One region of the Streptomyces sp. NPDC047525 genome, then DNA from elsewhere that is predicted to be linked to it. Evidence: riboswitches for the same ligand, from Rfam matches in the RefSeq annotation. Region 1 holds a riboswitch; each other region holds the start of a gene.

Region 1 (4,290 bases):
ACCGGCGCCGGTACGCCCGCCTTCACCAGGCGGGGCAGCAGATCCGACATCGGTGTGGTGAAGGCGAAGAGCAGGACGCCGAGCGAGGCCGCCGACGTGCGCAGGAGCAGACCGCCGGCCCGCGCGGGGCCGCCGTCGGCGAGCGTGACGAACCCTTCGGGCCCGCCGAGTTGCACGATCAGGGTCAGGGCGCCGGTGACGCAGAAGCCGAGCGGCACGCGGTAGGCGCGCCACAGTTTGCGCGGCGGCACACCGGCGGGTCCGAGCAGTACGGCGAGCGCGGCGACCAGGACCAGGGCGGCACCCGGCCAGGGCGGCAGGGAGACGGCAAGGACGGTGAGGCCGAGCCCGAGCACGGCCTTGTCCACGGGGTGGCGGCGGCGCCAGCGACTGCTGTGCGCCGCCGCGTCGATGGGGAGCACGCCGGGTCAGACCTGCTCGGTCTCGGGCCGGGCGCCCTCCGCATCGGCTCTCTGCTCCGTGGGGGCGGATGCGGGGACGGGGGCGGGTGCCTCCTGCGATCGTGCGATCTCCGCGCCCTGCCTGCGTCCCTTGCGCAGACCGAAGTAGTACGCGAGGACGCCCGCGCCCAGCGCCGCCTGCAGGGCGAAGAGCGCCGACTCGATCTCCCCGGAGGGGGGTTCGTACAGCGGCGAGAACCAGGGTTCGTAGTCCGGCTTGATCTCGGTGATCGCGGTCTCGGCCTGGGCGTCGGCCCCGGTGAACGGCTCCTTCTCGTCGTCGCCGAGACCGAGCGCCAGCGGCAGTACCGCGAGCGCGGCGACGATGAGGAGGAGCAGAGTGTTGATCTTCGCGTTCCGGCTCATCAGGCGCTGGCCCCCGTCTCCGTCGTCGTCTTCTCCGTCTTCGCGGTCTTCGCGGTCTTCGCCGTCTCCGCGGTCTTCGCTGTCTCCGTCGCCTTGGTGGCCGACTGCTTGCCCTGGAGCAGCACGCCGAGCCGCGTCAGCTCACCCTTGCTGGACTGCACGAGCAGCCGCATCACGATGACGGTGAGCAGTCCCTCGCTGACGGCCAGGGGGATCTGCGTGACGGCGAAGATGCCGCCGAACTTGCCCAGGGCGCCGATGAATCCGCTGCTGGGGTCAGGGAACGCCATGGCCAGCTGGACGCTGGTGACGCAGTACGTGGACAGGTCGGCGACGAACGCGCCGAAGAAAACGGCGACCATGAGCGGCACGTCGTACCGCTTCAGGAGCCGGTAGACGGCGTATCCGGCCCATGGCCCGACGATCGCCATGGAGAACACGTTGGCGCCGAGCGTGGTGAGCCCGCCGTGGGCGAGCAGCAGGGCCTGGAACAGCAGGGTGATGGTGCCGAGCACCGTCATGATCGGCGGCCGGAACAGGATCGCGCCGAGGCCGGTTCCCGTCGGGTGCGAGCAACTGCCCGTGACGGAAGGGATTTTCAGTGCGGAAAGGACAAATGTGAAGGCACCGGAGGCGCCCAGGAGCAGGGTGCTCTCCGGGTGCTCCTTGACCTCACGAGTCAGGGAGCGGACTCCGTGGACGACGAACGGCGCGGACGCTACGCCCCAGGCGATCGCGTGCGCCGGTGGGAGGAAACCCTCGGCTATGTGCATGGCTAAGCAGACCCTCTCCAGCACCTCGTGGATGGACAACGTGCCTTGGCCGGTCTCCTGGCTGACGGGTCGTACCGACCGGACTCCGCCTTCCCGGGTGCGTGAGCACCCAGTGGCTGCCGCGAGGGCTGGAGCCGGACTTCCCGATCACAGTGGCGAGGGCCGCACCGGCATCACACCGGATTTCCCGTTCACCAAGGCGTGGTGACCTTAGTGCGCAACCGAGATTCCTGACAACTTGCGGGGCCACCGCAGCTGTGGCACGCGCGAGCGCACACGACCAGGGCGTACGCCCCTGGTCAGCCCCTGTGCCCGGTGCGTGCACACCTGGCGCGCGCCACGCCTTCTCCGGGCGCCGGGAGCGGGTGGAGCGTCAGGAGTGCGTGAAGCCGGGCGGTCGCTTCTCGACGAAGGCGGCCATCCCCTCCTTCTGGTCCGCGGTCGCGAACACGGCGTGGAAGAGGCGGCGTTCGAAGCGGACACCCTCCGCGAGGGTCGTCTCGAAGGCGCGTGACACCGCCTCCTTCGCCATCATCGCGACGGGCAGGGACATGCCCGCGACGGTCTCGGCGACGGCGAGTGCCTCGCCGACGAGATCACCGGCGGGCACCACCCGGGAGACGAGCCCGGCCCGCTCCGCCTCGTCGGCGTCCATGGTCCTGCCGGTCAGACACATCTCCATGGCCTTGGCCTTCCCCACCGCGCGGGTCAGCCGCTGCGAGCCGCCGATGCCGGGGATGACGCCCAGTTTGATCTCGGGCTGTCCGAACACGGCGGTGTCGGCGGCCAGCAGGATGTCGCACAGCATGGCCAGCTCGCAGCCTCCGCCGAGCGCGTAACCGGAGACGGCCGCGACCGTCGGCGTGCGCAGCGCCCCGAGCCGGTCCCAGGCGGTGAACCAGTCGCTGAGGTACATGTCCATGTAGCTCTGGGGCCGCATCTCCTTGATGTCGGCCCCGGCGGCGAACGCCTTCGGTGATCCGGTGAGGACGATGCAGCCGATGCCCGGGTCCCGGTCCAGGTCCGCCGTCGCGGCGACGATCTCGTTCATCACCTGGAGGTTGAGTGCGTTCAGGGACTTGGGGCGGTCGAGCGTGAGCAGCGCGGTGCGGCCTTTCCGCTCGATGCGGATCGTCTCGTACGACTCCGTGGCCTCAGCCGTCTCCGTGGTCTCCGTGGTCTCCGTGGTCTCCGTGGTCTCCGTGGTCTCCGTGGTCTCCGTGGTCATGCGTTGTTCCCGTCCCCTGCCTTGTGGTGCCTGATGGTGTTGACGATCCCGGAGAAGTCCTGGTCCGCTCCGGCTCCCTGCGCGTAAGTGGCGTACAACTCAGCCGCCTTGAGGCCGAGTTGGGCGTCGATCCCACTGGCTGCGAGGGCGTTGGCCGCCAGGCCGAGGTCCTTGGCCATCAGCGGGGCGGCGAACCCGGGGCGGTAGTCGCGGTTGGCGGGGCTGCCCGGGACGGGGCCCGGCACCGGACAGTTGACGGTCAGGGCCCAGCACTGGCCGGACGCGGTCGACGCCACGTCGAACAGGGCCTGAGGGGAGAGGCCGAGGCTCTCGCCGAGTACGAACGCCTCGCTCACCGCGATCATCGAGACCCCGAGGATCATGTTGTTGCAGATCTTCGCGGCCTGGCCCGCGCCGGGCCCGCCGCAGTGCACCGCCTTCCTGCCCATGACCGTCAGGAGCGGCTCGGCCTCGGCGAACTCGGCTTCGCCGCCGCCCGCCATGAAGGTGAGCGTGCCGGCCTCGGCGCCCACCACTCCCCCGGAGACCGGGGCGTCCAGCGTCCGCATCCCGGCCGCGACCGCGGCCTCGTGCGCGCTGCGCGCGTCGGCCACGTCGATGGTCGAGCAGTCGATGAACAGCGTGCCCGGCCGCGCGGCGGCCAGGAGCCCTTCCTCTCGGTAGAGGCCGAGCACGTGCCGTCCCGCGGGCAGCATGGTGATCACCACGTCCGCCGCCGCTGCGGCCCGTGCCGATGATCCGGCCGCCTCCACGCCGTTCTCGACGGCCGCGGTGAGCAGGTCGGGCATCAGGTCGTGGCCGAGGACGCGGTGCCCCGCCCCGGCGAGGTTGGCGGCCATCGGACCGCCCATGTGACCGAGGCCGATGAATCCGATCGTGCGCTTGCCGTTCACCACGCCACCTCCTGTGGGGCCGAGGCCAGGTCGAGTTCGCCTCCGGCGGGCGGGGCGAAGTAGCGCTCCACGTCCGCGCCGCCGACCTCGGCCAGGGTGGCCGGGGCCCAGCGGGGGCTGCGGTCCTTGTCGATGACCTGGGCGCGGATCCCCTCGGCCAGGTCGTGCGAGGCGAGCGCGGCGCAGGAGATCCGGTACTCCTGCTCCAGGACGCGCTCCAACGGGCCGAGCCGCCGTGCGCAGCGCAGTGCGGCGAGCGTGACCTTCAGGGCGGTGGGCGACTTGGCGGCGAGGGTGTCGGCCGCCTCCGCGGCGGCGCGTGCTCCATGGCCGCGCAGCCGGGCGAGGATCTCCTCCACCGTGCCCGCGGCGTAGCAGTCGTCGATCCAGGAGCGATGCCCGGCCAGCTCACCGTGCGGCACCTGGCGCACGTAAGGCCGGAGCGCGTCCCACACCGGTCGCACGGCGAGGTCGTCGAGGAGCCGGGGCAGGTCCCCGCTGGGCACGAAATGGTCGGCGAGCCCGCAGAGCAAGGCGTCGCCCGCGCC
Region 2 (4,290 bases), on a different contig from region 1:
CACGGCGACCGGCTCGTTCGCCCTGCTCATCGGAGTGTGGACGCTCTCGCTCCTGTACGGCTTCGCGGGCGTGCCGCATCTGAAACCGGCCAGGCTGCCCGTGCGGTTCGCGATGCTCCTGCAGTGCGTGACGACGGCCGCGATCGCCGCCCTCGCCGCGGGCCTGGGAGCGGCGGCCGAGCACGCCCACGGGCCCGCCCCCGACGGCGTACGCAGGCTGCTCTGCGCGAGCGTCGCGGCGTACTTCGGGATCAGCCTGCTCACCGGGCTCTTCACCGGCGCGGAACGCCCGTGGCTGCTCGGCTGGAGCCTTCCCTGCACGCTCGCGCCCCTGGCCCTGGGCTTCTTCGGCGACGGGATCGGCGTCGGCTGGCTCGTCTGGGCGCTCGCGGCCACGGTGTTCTGGCAGGTGCTCTACGCGCCGGGACCGCCCGGCACGACGCTTCCGCCGGGCGGGCACGGCACCCGGCGGAAGCGGCTCAGACGTACCTGGGACGACTAGACGCCCCGGCCTTCGGGAGGGCTAGCGGATCTCGTCCGGGACCACCGTCAGCCACCGCTTGTCGGCGGTCACCTTCTGGCCGAGCTCCCGCTGCCGGTCGGCGTTCTTCTTCTTCATCCCGTCCAGCTGCTTCATGTAGTCGTCCTTGCGGTTGACCCAGACCCGCGCCCCGCCGTGCTCCACGTCCGCCGAGTGGAACAGCATCGGGCCGTCGCTCGCCGGGGTGTCGCCCGCCACCAGGACGGGCTTCTTCCACTCGTCGATGTACGTGTTGATGGCCGCGGGCTTGCCCTGGAACCAGGTCATCGGCGCCCACAGGTTCGGCGTCAGCTCACGCCCCGCGAGCTTCTTCTCGTCGAAGCGGCCCTCCGCGATCTCCTTGCGGGAGCTGGTCACCGCGCCGGTCTTGCGGTCCTTGAGCTGCAGGCCGACGCCGATGACGTTCTCGGGCTTCACGTCGTAGCCGTACTTGGGGTCGGACAGGACCATCCGCACCAGGTCCTCGCTGGCCGCGCTGACGACGTACACCTCGATGCCGTGCTTCCGCAGCGACTTGTGGAGCTCCTGCATGCCGGTGAAGAACTCGGGGGTCTTGACCTCGGTCTTCGTCAGCTTCCCGTCCTCGTAGTACTCGGCAGGGATGGGCTTGTCGTGGGCCAGGAGCTCGTCGACGTACCCCTTGAGCTCCTTCAGCGTGAAGCCGGAGAAGATCTGCGCGGCCCACGGGTAGCAGACCTGGTCGTCGACCTCGCAGAGCCGGTTGTAGTAGCTGTAGAGGCTCTCCTTGTGCTTCGCCGTGTCCTTGAAGGGGATGATCTTCAGCGACGGGTCCATCGACTTGCGGGTCAGCACCCCCTTCATCTCCAGGAAGGGCAGGAGGGACTCCTCCAGGTCGTTGCGGTAGGTCGTGTTGTCCGCGTCGAAGACGGCGTACGCGCCCTTGTCCTCGTTCTTCGCGATGACCTTGCCCAGCTTCTTCGCGACCGGCTCGGGCCAGTGCGCCAGCTCGGTCGCGATCTTCGCCGAGGACTTCGCGGTCTTCGCGGAGGCGTCCGCCGCCGTGGCGTCCGTGCTGGGCCACAGCGCCGTCCCCGCCAGGACGGCCGCGGTGAGCGCGCCCGCCGTGCCGAGTACGGCCAGCTTGCCCTTTGCCTTTACTGCCATGATTTTGTGCCCCCTGAGAGCGGTCTGCGCCCCGTCCGGAGCGGCGGGTCATCGTATGAGGTCGGGCGGTGGATTCCCATGATCGACATCACCGGACACAGTGGGCATGGGACGCGCGCCCGCGGGTAGTCGCATCGGGCGCCCGTCAGGCGTACGGGCCTGCTCCGGAGCCGTGCCCATCGCATACTGGAAGGCATGGAGACCGTCTCCCGGGAGTTCGTTCGGGCCGCTCCGCGGCTCGACGGCATGGTGGTGTCCGCCGTCGGCTACCGCACGGCGGGGGAGCACCCCGGATTCCACCGCGGCCTGCCGTCCCCGTATCTGACGCTGATCTTCTCGCTGGACGGCCCCGTCGTCACCGGCGAGAGCCCCGAGCAGGCGGGCGGCCCCGACGCGTCCCGCACCGACATCGTCGTCGGCGGCCTGCACCAGTCCCCGGCGTACGTGGTGCGGCCCGAGCACGAGGCGGGCATCCAGCTCGCCGTGCACCCGCTCGCCGCCCGCGCCCTGTTCGGCGTACCGGCGGCGGAACTGGCCGACGCCCTGGTGACGTCCGGCACCGACGTGATGGGGCGCCGCGCCGCCGACGTACGGGAGCTGCTGTGCGAGCAGGGCGGCTGGCAGGAGCGATTCGCCTCCCTGTCCGCCTACTTGAGGCAGCGCGTGGCCGCCGGGGACACCGCCGGATCCGTACGTCCCGAGGTCGCGGAGGCCTGGGCCTGGCTGGCCCGGCACCGGGGCGCGGGCACCCTGCGCGGTCTCTCCCGGCACGTCGCGCTGAGCGAACGCCGCCTCACCACGCTCTTCCGCGCGGAGACGGGCCTGAGCCCCAAGCAGGCGGGACGCCTGATGCGCTTCCAGCGCGCCCGCGGCGCCGTCGCACGCTCCGTGGCGGCGGGCGTCGCTCCCGATCTGGCCCGCGTCGCCGCGGACTGCGGTTACTACGACCACTCCCACCTGGTGCGGGACTTCCGGCAGTACACCGGGGTGAGCCCCAGCGGCTGGCTGGCCGAAGAGTGCCGGAATATCCAAGCCGGGAGCTATGGCGGGGGCGAAGAGTAGGCCCCATGAACACCACCGAGAAGCAGCAGCAGTCCCCGTCCGCCTCCGCCGGGCGTGCCCCCGCCGTCTGGCCCTCCCTCCAGGCTCACGACGCCCCCGCCCTGATCGACTTCCTGGTCGGCACGGTCGGTTTCCTGCGCACCGCCGTCTACGAGGACGGCGACCGCGTGGCCCACGCCGAGCTCGACTGGCCCGAGGGCGGTGCGATCATGCTCGGCTCGTACGACGAGAAGTCCGAGGCCTGGTGCCTGAAGCCGGGCACGTTCGGGGCGTATGTCGTCACCGACCACGTGGACGACCTCTACCAGCGGCTCACCGCCGCCGGGGTCGAGATCATCCGTGAGATCGAGGACCAGCCGTACGGCAGCCGGGAGTTCGCGATCGCCGACCCCGAGGGCAACAAGTGGTCCTTCGGCACCTACCGCGGGGCACCGAGGCCCGACAAGGCGGCCTGACCTCGCGTGACGGCAGATGCCCTGGCCTCGCGCGACGGAAGACGCCCTGGCCCTGCGTGATAGCTTGCGGACGCCAGTCAACCCACACCAGGGCCAGGGAATCCGGTGCGAATCCGGAACTGACGCGCAGCGGTGAGGGGGAACGGGCGGGGCCACGGCCACTGGGCGTCCACGGACGCCTGGGAAGGCGCCCCGCCCGGCCGATCCCCGAGTCCGAAGACCTGCTGGCACCTTCGCCCGCGCACCGAGCGGCGGAGGTGACGAAGCAGGCCAGGCTCCGCGTATGAGCCGTGAGACTCAAGGGATCGTGTGTCCTCCACAGCCCGTCGTGTACGTATGTCCGGCTTTCTCGCCGCAGCCCTGGCCGTCACCCTGAGCGCGTGTGGCTCGTCGGGCGGCTCCTCGGACTCCTCGGACTCCGCGAACTCCTCGGCCGAGAAGGCCGGCGGCTACCCGCTCACCCTCACCTCCTGCGGCAAGAAGGCGGAGATCAAGGCGCCGCCGCAGCGGGCGGTCTCCCTCGACCAGGGCTCCACCGAGATCCTGCTCTCGCTCGGCCTCGCGGACCGCATGGCCGGCACCGGCACCTGGACGGACCCGGTCCTCAAGGGTCTGGAGAAGGACAACTCCAAGGTCGAGCGGCTCGCCGACAGCTACCCCTCCTTCGAGAAGGTCCTCGCCGAGGAACCGGACTTCGTCACCGCCTCCTTCCTGGCGACGGTCAGCAAGGGCGGCGTCGCCGACCGCGCCAAGTTCGCCGAACTCGGCGTACCCGCCTATGTCTCGCCCTCCGACTGCGCGGGCAAGGACAACAGCGGCGACGGCGACGGCCGCCGCGACAAGACGCTGACCATGGACACGGTGTACGGCGAGATCCGGGACCTGGCCGAGGCCTTCGGGGTCGAGAAGCGCGGCGAACGCCTGATCGCGGAGCTCAAGGGCCGGGTGGCGAAGGCCAAGAAGACCATCAAGGTGAGTGAGGCGTCCGACACGACGCTCCTCTACTGGTTCGCCAACTCCGACGCGCCCTACATGGCGGGCTGCTGCGGTGCGCCGGGCATCATCACCCGCGAACTGGGCGTGAAGAACGTCTTCGACGACACCCGC
Region 3 (4,290 bases), on a different contig from region 1:
GTCCGGGAGCAGGAAGAGCGCGGCGAGGACGGCGACCGTCGTGAGGGCCGCCGCCATCTGCCGCACCGGTACGGATCTGGCCGACAGGCGTACGTACACCTGCCGGGCCAGGAACATGCCGAGGACGCCGATCGCGACGGAGGCGAGCCACAGCGCCTGGCGCTCGCCGACCGTGCCCGAGTCGCCGACGCCCGGCGGGTTCGCCGGGTAGCGCAGACCGGGCAGCAGGGAAACGGCGAGGAAAGCGGCTCCCGCGAAGGCGAGGGCCCGCGGCCACGGGGCCGCGTGCGGATCGCGGCGGTGCACCAGGGCGTACGCCACGGCGAAGAGGACGCCGATGGCCAGACCGGCGACGACCGCGGAGACCACGAGCCCCGCGTGCTGCGTGGAGCGCGTGAACAGCTCCTCGTGGTGCTGCGCTGCCTGAGCGGCACCGTGCGCGTGCTCCTCGGCCGCCGCGCGCTTCTCCTCGGCGCGGATCGCCCGGTCCATCAGCGGCTCGGCGAGGAGCAGGGAGAAGAGACCGGCCGCGAGGCCCGCCGCTCCTCCCGCCACGAGACCCCGGCCGAGCAGGGGCAGGACAGGTGACGACGGGGGAGAGGACGCAGGGGATGGCATGGCGCCGTGTCCGTCCCCGGTCAGTGGCACGGGGCACCGAAGAGGTGCCTGCCGTCGTGGGCGAACTCGTGGAGATAGCTGCCGGTCGCGGAGATCAGCGAGCCGTTGTCGAAGAAGACCGCGTAGAGCGCGATCAGCGCGATGATGACCGCGGCCGAGGCGATGAGCCAGTCGCGGGTGCGGACCGTGGCGGCCTGGACCGCCGTGCTTTCGGTGCCCGATGCCGCGGTGTGCAGTGACATGTCGAAGCCTCCTCTGGGGTTTCCACGCCCCGAAGCAGGAGTGCGACGGCTCAGTTCCTGACTCCCGCACGCCAGGCGGGCGTCCGGTCACAGTGGCGGGCCCGCCCCGGAATCGCACCGGGTTCCTGTCAACCATCGCCTCGATGTATGGACTTGTCGCCCGGAGAGTCCCAGTTGGTCATGGACACTGTCAATGGAACCTGTATCAGGACAACCCGGCCCGGTCGGCGGCCCGCTCCCCCCGGAGCCGTCGACCGGGCTGGTCCTCGACCGCGCGCGCACGAGCTGCGGGAGTAACCCGGCGCCGGCGCGGGAGGTTCGGTGGCCAACCCCGCATGTGCGGGATGGACGATCAGGCCGGGGGCTTGGGCCGTTGTGACGACTCTAGAACGGATGAGCGCCGCAGCCTAGGGGTGGATTGACGCCAAGTCGTGATCCGCTTTCTCTCTGTGATCATCGCAGGTGATGATGGTCCTCGGAGTGGCCGTCAGGAAGGTTCGGACCAACTGCCGCGCAGTGCGGCGTCGTCGAGCGATCCCTTGATCACTTCGGTGGCGACCACCTCCATGACCAGGCGTTCTCTGCGCGCGTACCGCCGCAGCGCGTCAAAGGCCTCGTCCACGCCGGTGTGCCAGCGTTCGGCGAGTATGCCCTTGGCCTGTTCAATGCGTATACGGCTGGTCAGAGCGCCCTGGAGCTGTATCGCGAGAACCCGATACTCCGTGTAGGCGCGGTGGTTGTGCAGACCTACCGCGGCGGCGTCGGCGATCGCCTGCGCCAGACGCAACTCCCCGTCGGTGTGGCGGGTCCGGGAGTTCTCGGGCACGAAGACGTTCAGCGCGCCGAGCAGTGTCTCGCGCTGCCGCAGCGGGACCGCGTACGTCATCCCGATGCCGCGGCGGCGGGCCAGCGCCGTGAACTCCGGCCAGCGGTCGGCGGGTTCGTCCGCCGCGAGCCGCACGGGCGGCACCGCGAGGCCCGTGCCGAGGCTCTCCACGCAGGGCCCACCGCTCTGTTGGGCCCCGAGCAGGTCGAGCGCCAGGTCCCGGGGGTGGCCTCCGGCGGCCACCCCCGGCGTGCCGGTGCCGTCGAAGATGACTCCGGCGGCGGTGGCGTCGAGCAGCTCCACGCAGTGGCCCGCGACCCGGCTCAGGTAGCGCTCCGGGTCGAAGTCGTCGTCCAGAGTATTGGTGGTCTCCACCAGGACCTGGGCCAGCCGTAGTTCAGAGGTGTGATCCCGCATGATCTCCTCCCCAAGAGCGCCACCCCGCGCACTGCGCCTACCCCCGGGCGCCGCGCTGTAACAGGTATCCAACAGCTCTCCGCAGCGGACGGGCGGGCCTCGTGGGCCGGGAGTGCGTATGTCAGGATTGAGAATCGGACAGTGCACCCAAGGGGGAGTGGATGTACCACAAAGGCACCGGCCGCGGTCATCGGATCGCGGCCCGGGGGGTGAAGGCTGCGGCGGCGTTTGCGGGGGCTGCGCTGCTGCTGTCGGGGTGCTCCTCCGATGACGGTTCGGGCAACGAGGAGTCGTCGGGAAACCCGGTCAAGCAACAGCCGAAGGGCACCGACCCGTACTGGGTCAACCCGGACGGGAACGCGGCCAAGCAGGTCGCCACGTACGAGAAGGACGGCAAGAAGGACGACGCCGAGCTGATCCGCAAGATCGCTGAACAGCCCGTCGCGGAGTGGATCATCCCGGAGAACGCGGAGGACCAGGCGCGCGGCTTCACCGAGGCCGCCCAGAAGGCCGACCGGGACGCCCTGTTGGTCCTCTACAACATCCCGCACCGCGACTGCGGCCAGTACTCGGGCGGCGGCGCGGCCGACGGCAACGCCTACCGCACCTTCATCGACCAGGTGGCGAAGGGCATCGGTGACCGCAACGCCACGGTCATCCTGGAGCCGGACGCGGTGCTCCACATGGTCGACAACTGCACGCCGGAGGAGTTTCACGAGGAGCGGTACGACCTCCTCAAGGGCGCCATCGAGAAGCTCAAGTCCCTGAAGAACACCAAGGTGTACCTGGACGCGGGCAACGCGGGCTGGAAGAACCCCGACTCGCTCTGGGAGCCCCTGAAGTGGTCGGGCGTCGAGCAGGCCGACGGCTTCTCGGTGAACGTCTCGAACTTCCAGACGACCGAGGCCAGCACGGAGTTCGGCAAGAAGCTGTCGGCGAAGATCGGCAACAAGCCGTTCGTCATCGACACCGCGCGCAACGGCAACGGCGCGTACACCAAGGGCAAGGACACGTGGTGCAACCCGCCTGGCCGCGCGCTCGGCGAGGCGCCCACCACCAAGACGGGTGACCCGCTGGTCGACGCGTATCTGTGGGTCAAGCGACCCGGTGAGTCCGACGGAACCTGCCGGGGTGGCCCGAAGGCTGGGGCCTGGTGGCCCGAGTACGCGCTGAAGCTGGCGGAGGGCGCCAAGTAGCGCCCCGTCAGGGGCGCGGGGAACTGCGCGAGCAACCACGAAAGAGCCGCAGTCGCATTTGCCAGGATCACGGCAGATGCGACTGCGGCTTTTCGCGCGCTGAGCGCGCAGTTCCCCGCGCCCCTTACGGGGCGCTGCTTACGGAATGTGGACCCACTGAGCCTTGCTCGGGGTGCCCTGGTCGTCCGTCACGAACAGCATGTACCAGCCGGACTCCACCAGGCTCCGCTCCTTGGGGATCGTCACCGTGACGCCGTCCGCCGACTTCTTCAGGTCGAGGGCGACGGACGTCTGGTCGATGTCGGTGACGTGCGTCGAGGCGCTCGGCCTGATCAGGCGGGCCGTCTTGATGGACGAGGCGTGCTGGGTCCGATACGTCCCCGACCCGCCCCGCTTGATCTCCTCGGGACCGCCGGAGAGCGTGGGCTGCGAGCCCTGGTAGAGGTACGGCGGGGTGTAGATCTCGATGCGCTGCTCGAACTCTCCGGGCTTGGTGTTGGCCTTGTCGGAGTAGAGCGAGTCGGAGCCGAAGAACATCACGCGGCCGTCGGGCAGCAGGATCGAGCCCGAGTGGTAGTTGCGGCCGACCTCCGGGTCCGCGACCCGCCGCATGTTGCCGGTCTTGGCGTCGTAGATCCGCGCCTGCTTGATGTTCGAGTCACCGCGGCCGCGGTAGTCCTCGGAGCCGCCGGATATGAGCACCGTGTCGTCGGGCAGGGTCGAGGCCTGCGGGTAACGGGTGCCCTTCTCCAGCTCGGGTCCGTCCTCGAACTTCGGGTTGTCGTCCAGGAGGTCGACGATGCGGGTCTTCTTGCTGGACTTCTTGGACTCGCCGACACCGCCGCCGCCGACCACCATGTACTTCTGGTCCTGCGCGGGCGGCAGCTCCACCGTGTTGGAGGTCTCCAGGAGGTTCGGGTCGCTCATCCCCGGAATCCCCTTCCAGCTGCCCTTGGTCTCCAGGTCCCAGGTGCCGGGCTTGCGGCCGACG
Region 4 (4,290 bases), 510 kb from region 1:
TGTCGGCGGGCAGCCGCTTGCGGGTGACGCCGCTTGCGACCATCGCCACGTCGCACAGGATGGGGGCGCCCGCACGCAGGGCCTCGCGGGCCCTGGCCACCACGTCCGGGGTGAAAGCGAGGTCGCGTACGAGGTCGACCATGCCGCAGGCGTGGATCATGCGGACCGCGACCTGGCTCACGTCGGCGGGCAGGCCCGACAGATCCGCCTCCGCGCGGATCGTGGCGAAGGACTGGCGGTAGATCGCCGGTCCGTCCTTCTCGTACTGGTGCACAGTGCGTTCGCTCTCTTGATAGGGCAGGGAACAGTCGGGTGTTGCGGGGTTGATCATGTGTTCATGTGTGGTTCAGCCGCGGGCCGCGGCCACGGCGCCGGCGAGTGCGCCCGGGCTGCCGGGGACGGTCGCCGGCGTGTCCCGTTTCTCGCCGCGTACGCGGGAGATCTGATGTCCGTCGGGAGTGGCGACGACGTCGATCCACTCCCCGTGCGGATGTCCGCACCGGCGTTCGCACCCGGACCAGTACACGGGCAGCGCCCCTACGGGGCGGCCCAACGCGGCCTTCGCCGTGGCGCGTACGTCGTCCAGAGCCTTGGCGCAGCCGGGCCTGCCGATGCAGGCCCCCACTCCGGTCCAGGGTGAGTCTGATCCGGTGATGAGACCGGCGGCCCCCAGTTCCTCCAGGAGCTGCGCGGCCGCTGTCCGCTCGACTCCGGGCAGGACGACTCCGCGCCAGGGGGTCAGCCGCAGCTCGCCGCCGCCATGGTGGCGGGCGGTGTCCGTCAGCGTCTGCCACTGGGGTGCGCTGACGCTTCCCAGGGGCAGGCCGAGGGAGAGGGCGGCCGTGGGGTGCGGGCCGGACACGACGCCGAGGGCGGGTCCGCCCGGATCCCGGGGGAGGGGCGCGGTGGTGCGGGTGACTTGGAGTCCGGCCTGGCGCAGGCGGTGCAGGACCGAGTCGAGCAGAGGGCCGACGCCGCTCGGCAGGTCGGTGACCCGCCACGCACTGGCGTCGGGCGCCTGCTCCAGGAAGGTCTCGGCCGCGATGAGCGCGGCCCGCGGTGCCTGCGCGGCCGCCAGCAGGACGGCGTCGTGCGCCGGGCCGATCCGCAGCAGCGCCTCGTCCTCGCCCCGCGCCGTCAGGGTCACGTCGCCGCCGAGCGCCCCCACGTCGCCGCGGCCGTCGTCCAGGGCGAACAGGAACCGGCCGGACAGAGCGGCGGCCCGGTCGCCGGCGCACAGCAGCTCGTCCAGGGCGGACAGCCACGGGCGGATGTCCGCCTCGCCCCGGCCGTCGAGTCCCGCGAGCGGGGAGGCCACCACATTGCGCACCCGCTCATGGCGTTCGGAGGGCAAAAGCCCCGATTCGCCCAGCAGGTAAGCCAGTTCACCGCCGCAGTCCGCGGGCAGCCCGCGCAACTGCACATTGCCGCGCGATGTGAGATGCAACTCCCCGTCTCCCAGCCGCTCCGACGCGTCCCGCAGCACGTCGGCCTGGCCCGCGCTCAGCACACCGCCCGGGATGCGGACGCGGGCCAGGGCCCCGTCGTCCGCCCGGTGAAGGCGCAGCGTCCCGGGGCAGGCGTCACCGCGGCCGCGGGCAGACTCGTCTCCCGAGAGCGCGGGCGAGGGGACCGATGGGGGCATGGCGGCGAGCATACCGACCCATCGCAGCAGGTCCGCCTGCCCCCCCGGTAGTTGATCGGCCCTTAGTATTCCTAGCGACGGGTCAGCCGGCCCGTCGTCGCCACAGACGGCGACAAGGGGAGGAAGCCCGGTGCGATTCCGGCGCGGTCCCGCCACTGTGAGCCCGGTGCGCATGCCGGGTGAGTCAGGAACTCCCTTCCCCGAGCTCTCGTCCGCTCGAGCAGGGGAGACGCCATCGACACCACCCGGGGCGTGGACACCCCGAGGAAGGCCCGACGCCGCATGATCCTGCTCCTGTCGACGTCCGACACCGACCTGCTCAGCGCCCGCGCCGCCGCAGGCCCGGTCGCCTACCGCTTCGCGAACCCCTCCCGGCTCCCGCTCGAGGACCTTCCGCAGCTCCTGGACGGCGCTGATCTGGTCGTCGTACGCCTCCTCGGCGGCGTGCGCGCCTGGCAGGAGGGCCTCGACCAAGTCGTGGCGACCGGCCGCCCCGTGGTCGTCCTCACCGGCGAACAGGCCCCCGACGCCCAGCTGATGGCCGCATCGACCGTGCCCATCGGCATCGCCGCCGAGGCCCACGCCTACCTGGCCCACGGCGGCCCCGACAACCTGGAGCAGCTGGCCAGGTTCCTCTCGGACACCGTCCTGCTCACCGGCCACGGCTTCGAGCCGCCCGCCCCCGCGCCCTCGTGGGGCCCCTTGGAGCGCACCGCCCGTCAGGTCGAGGGACCGACCGTAGCGGTGCTCTACTACCGCGCCCACCACATGAGCGGCAACACCGCCTTCATCGAGAGCCTGTGCCGCGCGGTCGAGGACGCCGGAGCGCGCCCGCTGCCGCTGTACGTGGCCTCGCTGCGTACTCCCGAGCCCGAACTCATCGATGAACTGCGCGCCGCCGACGCGATCGTGACCACGGTCCTCGCGGCGGGCGGCACGCGCCCTGCCGAGGCATCGGCGGGCGGCGACGACGAGTCCTGGGACGCGGGCGCCCTCAGCGGCCTCGACGTCCCCATCCTCCAGGCGCTCTGCCTCACCAGCTCACGCACCGACTGGGAGGGCAACGACGAGGGCGTGTCCCCGCTGGACGCCGCAAGCCAGATCGCGGTCCCCGAGTTCGACGGCCGCCTGATCACGGTGCCGTTCTCCTTCAAGGAGATCGACGAGGACGGTCTGCCCGCGTACGTCGCCGACGCCGAGCGCGCGGCACGCGTGGCCGGCATCGCCGTGCGGCACGCGCGGCTTCGCCACATCCCGGCCGCCGACAAGCGCATCGCGCTCGTCCTTTCCGCCTACCCGACCAAGCACTCGCGGATCGGCAACGCGGTCGGCCTCGACACCCCCGCGAGCGCCGTCGCCCTGCTGCGCCGACTGCGCGAAGAGGGCTACGACTTCGGTACGGAGGAGGTCCCGGGCCTTGCCTCCGGCGACGGCGACGAGCTGATCTACGCCCTGATCGAGGCGGGCGGCCACGACCAGGAGTGGCTCACCGAGGAGCAGCTGGCCCGCAACCCCGTCCGCATCCCGGCGGCCGACTACCGCCGCTGGTACGCCACGCTCCCCGCCGAGCTGCGCGAGTCCGTGGAGCAGCACTGGGGCCCGGCCCCCGGCGAGATGTTCGTGGACCGGTCGAGCAACCCGGAGGGCGACATCGTCCTCGCGGCCCTGCGCCGCGGCAACCTGCTCATCCTCATCCAGCCGCCGCGCGGCTTCGGCGAGAACCCGATCGCGATCTACCACGACCCCGATCTGCCGCCCTCGCACCACTACTTGGCCGCCTACCGCTGGATCGCCGCGTCCGCCGACGACAACGGCTTCGGCGCCGACGCGATGATCCACCTGGGCAAGCACGGCAACCTGGAGTGGCTGCCCGGCAAGAACGCGGGCCTGTCCGCCGCCTGCGGCCCCGACGCGGCCCTGGGCGATCTGCCCCTGATCTACCCGTTCCTGGTCAACGACCCAGGGGAGGGGACGCAGGCCAAGCGGCGCGTCCACGCCACCCTCGTGGACCACCTCGTACCGCCGATGGCCCGCGCCGACAGCTACGGCGACATCGCCCGCCTCGAGCAACTCCTGGACGAACACGCCCAGATCGCCTCGATGGACCCGGCGAAGCTGCCCGCGATCCGCGCCCAGATCTGGACGCTGATCCAGGCCGCCAAGCTCGACCACGACCTGGGGCTCGAGGACCGCCCCGAGGACGAGGGCTTCGACGAGTTCATCATGCATCTCGACGGCTGGCTCTGTGAGATCAAGGACGTCCAGATCCGCGACGGCCTGCACGTCCTGGGCGGCGCCCCGGCCGGCGCCGACCGCGTCAACCTCGTCCTCGCGATCCTGCGCGCCCGCCAGATCTGGGGCGGCACGGCCTCCCTCCCCGGCCTGCGCGAGGCGTTGGGCCTCGACGAGTCCGCGGCCACCCGCACCGCCGCCGACGAGGTCGAGGAGAAGGCCCGCGCCCTGGTCCAGGCGATGGACGACGCCGACTGGGCCCCGGAGGCCGTCGCGACGGTGGCCCAGGGGCACCCGCAGTCCGTAGCCGACATCCTCGCCTTCGCCGCCCGCGAGGTCGTACCGCGTCTGGCCGCCACGACCGACGAACTGGACCACGCCGTCCACGCGTTGAAGGGCGGCTTCGTTCCCGC

Evidence for each region. Region 1 has a riboswitch for cobalamin ahead of ABZ833_RS03850 (energy-coupling factor ABC transporter permease). Riboswitches for the same ligand answer to the same signal wherever they lie in the genome.
Region 2: linked by a shared signal. The riboswitch ahead of ABZ833_RS14285 (ABC transporter substrate-binding protein) and the one ahead of ABZ833_RS03850 (energy-coupling factor ABC transporter permease) in region 1 are both predicted to bind cobalamin.
Region 3: linked by a shared signal. The riboswitch ahead of ABZ833_RS17095 (CbtB-domain containing protein) and the one ahead of ABZ833_RS03850 (energy-coupling factor ABC transporter permease) in region 1 are both predicted to bind cobalamin.
Region 4: linked by a shared signal. The riboswitch ahead of cobN (cobaltochelatase subunit CobN) and the one ahead of ABZ833_RS03850 (energy-coupling factor ABC transporter permease) in region 1 are both predicted to bind cobalamin.

What each region holds. Positions count from the first base shown of each region.
Region 1 covers NZ_JBEYTL010000001.1:795,640-799,929, forward strand. The annotation lists gene cbiQ (cobalt ECF transporter T component CbiQ) at 1-422, opposite strand, end outside; gene ABZ833_RS03845 (energy-coupling factor ABC transporter substrate-binding protein) at 429-827, opposite strand; gene ABZ833_RS03850 (energy-coupling factor ABC transporter permease) at 827-1,600, opposite strand; cobalamin riboswitch at 1,630-1,841, opposite strand; gene ABZ833_RS03855 (enoyl-CoA hydratase) at 1,974-2,828, opposite strand; gene mmsB (3-hydroxyisobutyrate dehydrogenase) at 2,825-3,700, opposite strand; gene ABZ833_RS03865 (enoyl-CoA hydratase/isomerase family protein) at 3,739-4,290, opposite strand, start outside.
Region 2 covers NZ_JBEYTL010000004.1:413,319-417,608, reverse strand. The annotation lists gene ABZ833_RS14305 (low temperature requirement protein A) at 1-502, shown strand, start outside; gene ABZ833_RS14300 (haloacid dehalogenase-like hydrolase) at 524-1,666, opposite strand; gene ABZ833_RS14295 (helix-turn-helix domain-containing protein) at 1,862-2,728, shown strand; gene ABZ833_RS14290 (VOC family protein) at 2,734-3,183, shown strand; cobalamin riboswitch at 3,241-3,427, shown strand; gene ABZ833_RS14285 (ABC transporter substrate-binding protein) at 3,520-4,290, shown strand, end outside.
Region 3 covers NZ_JBEYTL010000005.1:360,102-364,391, reverse strand. The annotation lists gene ABZ833_RS17100 (CbtA family protein) at 1-618, opposite strand, end outside; gene ABZ833_RS17095 (CbtB-domain containing protein) at 639-860, opposite strand; cobalamin riboswitch at 890-1,012, opposite strand; gene ABZ833_RS17090 (ANTAR domain-containing protein) at 1,348-2,103, opposite strand; gene ABZ833_RS17085 (glycoside hydrolase family 6 protein) at 2,265-3,299, shown strand; gene ABZ833_RS17080 (kelch motif-containing protein) at 3,438-4,290, opposite strand, start outside.
Region 4 covers NZ_JBEYTL010000001.1:282,632-286,921, reverse strand. The annotation lists gene ABZ833_RS01395 (precorrin-8X methylmutase) at 1-274, opposite strand, end outside; gene cobG (precorrin-3B synthase) at 347-1,657, opposite strand; cobalamin riboswitch at 1,707-1,859, shown strand; gene cobN (cobaltochelatase subunit CobN) at 1,928-4,290, shown strand, end outside.